Regions from separate parts of the Streptomyces sp. NPDC000348 genome, predicted to be linked through region 2. Evidence: riboswitches for the same ligand, from Rfam matches in the RefSeq annotation. Region 2 holds a riboswitch; the other holds the start of a gene.
The links. A riboswitch is a leader RNA that binds a small molecule or an ion and turns the genes downstream of it on or off. The one in region 2 is predicted to bind S-adenosylmethionine.

Region 1 (2,195 bases), on a different contig from region 2:
CGGAGGCGACGGCGTGGGCGCCGATGACGTTGGGCGAACCGGCCTCGTGGCGGGCGACGCCCTCGTGCCACTCCACGTCCACTCCCCCGTCCGCGCGCCGGGTGACCTTGCGGCTGGCGCCGCCGCCCGCGAGGTAGGGCTCGGCCTCCCGGAGCCAGTCGGTGCGGCCGGCCAGCACCCCGGAGCCGAAGGGGGCGTACAGCTTGTGCCCGGAGAAGGCGACCCAGTCGACGTCCAGGTCCCGCACGCTCACCGGGTGGTGCGGGGCGAGCTGGGCGGCGTCCAGCACGATCCGGGCGCCGTGCGCGTGCGCGGCGGCGGCCAGTTCCCGTACCGGCCACAGCTCACCGGTGACGTTGGAGGCGCCGGTGACGCAGACCAGGGCGGGACCGTGCGGGTCCCGGTCGGCGAGGGCGCGGTCCAGGGTCTCCACCGCCTGCCGGGGGCTGCGCGGGGCGTCCAGGCAGGTGACCCGCGCATCGCGCCAGGGCAGCAGGGAGGCGTGGTGCTCGGTCTCGAAGACGAACACCTCGCAGCCCCCGGGCAGCGCGGCGGCGAGCAGGTTGAGGGAGTCGGTGGTGGACCGGGTGAACACCACCTGGTCGTCGGCGCGGCAGTCGAGGAACCCGGCGACGGTCCGGCGTGCGTTCTCGAACAGGTCGGTGGAGAGCTGGGAGAGGTATCCGGCGCCCCGGTGGACGCTGCCGTAGTACGGCGCGTAGGCGGCCACGTCGTCCCACACCCGCTGGAGGGCGGGGGCGCTGGCGGCGTAGTCGAGGGCGGCGTAGGTGACCTCGCCGCCGGTGACGAGGGGGACGGTGACGTCCCGGCCCAGGACGGGCAGCGGGGAACGGAGGGACCGGTCGGCGGCAGCGGTGGTGACGGACATGACGGAACTCCCGGTGAGGCAGGCGGTGCCGCCGCGCGAGCGCACATCGCTCGAGCGCGGAGGGAAGGGAAAAGGGACGTGCGGAGGCGGGGCTCGGCAGCCCTAGCGCATTCGCTTGCTCACGGAAGACTCCTCGACGACCAGGACCCCTGGTGTGCGAGGGGTCCGCGCTTGCCGTGAGCCTTGTTGCCCACAGCCCGGTCTTCACCCGGGGCACCCCGCCACGGACGGAGGGTTGCCGGACAGCCGGCCGGGGCCTGATGGCTGTCACTCATGACCTGCACGGGAAAGTACGCGAAATGATCGACGTCCCGCAACCCGTGTCCGGATCGCGGGACGTCCCGGCGTCGGCCGGCTACGCGTTGCTGGCGGCCACCCAGCGCTCCAGGACCCGCTTGGCGGCCCCCGAGTCGATCGCCTCGGCCGCCTTCGCCATCCCGGCGCGGATCTGCTCGGTCAGGGTGCCGCCGCCCGGTTCCAGGGCCACCAGCGCCGCCGCCGAGTTCAGCAGCACCGCGTCCCGCACGGGGCCCGGCTCGCCGTCCAGCAGCCGACGGGCGACCTCGGCGTTGTAGGAGGCGTCGGCACCGCGCAGCGCCTCCACGGGCACCAGCTCGATGCCGACGTCACGCGGGTCGAAGGTCTCCTCGACGACCTTCCCGTCGCGGACCACCCACACCCGGGAGGTGGCGGTGGTCGTCAGCTCGTCGAGTCCGTCGTCGCCGCGGAACACCAGCGAGGAGTGACCGCGCCCGGCGAAGACGCCGGCCATGATGGGCGCCATCCGCAGGTCGGCGACCCCGACGGCCTGCGCCTTGACCCGCGCCGGGTTGGCCAGCGGGCCGAGGAAGTTGAACACCGTGCGGATGCCCAGCTGGCCCCGCGCGGCGGCGACGTGGCGCAGCGCCGGGTGGAACTTCACCGCGAAGCAGAAGGTGATCCCGGCCTCCTCGGCGACCTCGGCGACCCGTCGCGGGGACAGCTCCAGATTGACGCCGAGCTTCTCCAGGACGTCGGAGGCCCCGGACGCGGAGGAGGCGGCCCGGTTGCCGTGCTTGACGACCTTCGCGCCGGTGCCGGCCACGACGATCGAGGACATCGTGGAGATGTTCACCGTCCTGGCGCCGTCCCCGCCGGTGCCGACGATGTCGACGGTCGCGCCCGGCACCTCGATCACGTTGGCGTGGTCGTACAGCGCCCGTACGCAGCCGGTGATCTCCTCGACGGTCTCGCCCTTGGCCCGCAGGGACACCGCGAACCCGGCGATCTGCGCGTCGGTCGCCTCACCGCGCATGATCAGGTCCAT
Region 2 (2,195 bases):
CGACCGTGCCCGGGGAGCATCCGTCGGACACCGTCAGGGGGCGGTCGTACATCGCCTTGACCAGCTGCACGTCCGGCTCGGTGAGCAGCGGCCCGACGATGCCGGAGACGAAGTCGGAGGAGAACTCCCGCAGGTCCGCGTCGACGAAGCACACGATGTCCCCGGACGTGACCAGCAGCGAGCGCCACAGCACCTCGCCCTTGCCGGGCACCGCCGGTATCCGGGGCAGGATCGCGTCCCGGTGCACCACCCGCGCGCCCGCCGCCGCCGCCACCTCGGCGGTGCGGTCGGTCGAGCCCGAGTCGACCACCACCACCTCGTCGACCAGCGGGACCCGGAGCACCAGGTCGCGCCGGACGGCCGACACGATCTCGCCGACCGTCGCCTCCTCGTCGAGCGCGGGCAGCACCACGCTCACCGTCTGCCCCGTGGCACGCTTCGCCGCCAGGATCCGGTGGAGCGGGCGGTCGGCCACGGACCACGAGCGGTCGGTCAGCCAGCGCTCGACTTCTTCCAGCACGGTCCCGGGCTCCTCACTGGCCTGTGATCCATCTCGCGGTTCGGACGGCTATCTCAACCATGCAGGCCTTCGGTTACAGTCTTGAACAACGCCGATGACCACCGCATGCCGGGGTCACCGCGCGGAACAACTGAACACCGCTCATCCAGAGGGGCAGAGGGACACGGCCCGATGAAGCCCCGGCAACCCTCCAGTCGGTTCTTGTCACACGGACGTGGCGAGGCTCCCGGCTAGGGAAGGTGCCAAATCCGTCTCACGGCGAGGTGCGTCGTGAGGAAGATGAGGAGAAAGGGCCTCGCCTCCATGGCTGTGCAGACTGTTGCAAGCACCACCGACTCCGCCGTCGCGAACTCCGTCGACCTGGGCCCCGCCACCGCGCTCTCCTGCCGCGAATGCGGACACCGGGTCCCCCTCGGCCCCGTCTTCGCCTGCGAGGAGTGTTTCGGCCCGCTGGAGATCGCGTACGACTTCTCGGCCCACGACACCGAGGAGCTCCGCAAGCGGATCGAAGCGGGACCCGCGAACATCTGGCGCTACGCGCCGCTGCTGCCCGTCCCGGCGGACGTGGCGACCAAGCCGAACCTGAACCCCGGCTGGACCAAGCTCGTCCAGGCCGACAACCTCGCACGCGAGCTGGGCGTCGACGCCGGCAAGCTGTTCGTCAAGGACGACTCCGGCAACCCGACGCACTCCTTCAAGGACCGCGTCGTCGCCCAGGCCCTCGAGGCCGCCCGCGCCTTCGGCTTCACCACCCTCTCCTGTTCCTCCACCGGCAACCTCGCCGGCGCAGTGGGCGCCGCCGCGGCCCGGGCGGGCTTCCGGTCCTGCGTGTTCATCCCGCACGACCTGGAGCAGGGCAAGGTCGTCATGGCCGCCGTCTACGGCGGTGAGCTCGTCGGCATCGAGGGCAACTACGACGACGTGAACCGCTTCTGCTCCGAGCTGATCGGCGACCCGGCCGGCGAGGGCTGGGGCTTCGTCAACGTCAACCTGCGGCCGTACTACGCGGAGGGGTCGAAGACGCTCGCGTACGAGATCTGCGAGCAGCTGGGATGGCGGCTGCCGGACCAGATCGTGATCCCGATCGCCTCCGGCTCGCAGCTCACGAAGATCGACAAGGGGCTGCAGGAGCTGATCAAGCTCGGGCTGGTCGAGGACAAGCCGTACAAGATCTTCGGCGCGCAGGCCGAGGGGTGCTCGCCGGTGTCCACCGCCTACAAGGCGGGGCACGACGTCGTACGCCCGCAGAAGCCGGACACGATCGCCAAGTCGCTGGCGATCGGGAACCCCGCGGACGGGCCGTACGTGCTGGACATCGCCCGCCGGACGGGCGGGGCCGTGGAGGACGTGACGGACGGGCAGATCGTCGACGCGATCAAGCTGCTGGCGCGCACCGAGGGGATCTTCGCGGAGACCGCCGGCGGGGTGACCGTGGGCGTCACCAGGAAGCTCCTCGAAAGCGGGGCGCTCGACCCGTCCCTGACCACCGTCGTGCTGAACACGGGTGACGGTCTGAAGACGCTGGACGCGGTCGCGGGGACGGGGCTCACCGCGACGATCCGCCCCAGCCTGGAGTCGTTCCGTGAGGCCGGGCTCGTCTGAGTCGTTTCGTCCGCGGGGCCGTCGTGGCCGGTCGCGCCCGCGCGGCGACGGCCGCACGTCCCCCACAGTCCCG

Region 1: linked by a shared signal. The riboswitch ahead of ACFY3N_RS11925 (aminotransferase class V-fold PLP-dependent enzyme) and the one ahead of thrC (threonine synthase) in region 2 are both predicted to bind S-adenosylmethionine.

The regions. Positions count from the first base shown of each region.
Region 1 is NZ_JBIAZD010000005.1:29,532-31,726, reverse strand. Features, by position in the region: gene ACFY3N_RS11925 (aminotransferase class V-fold PLP-dependent enzyme) at 1-889, opposite strand, end outside; SAM riboswitch class IV at 1,052-1,168, opposite strand; gene trpD (anthranilate phosphoribosyltransferase) at 1,245-2,195, opposite strand, start outside.
Region 2 is NZ_JBIAZD010000011.1:141,469-143,663, reverse strand. Features, by position in the region: gene ACFY3N_RS22420 (glucosyl-3-phosphoglycerate synthase) at 1-520, opposite strand, end outside; SAM riboswitch class I at 659-806, shown strand; gene thrC (threonine synthase) at 824-2,122, shown strand.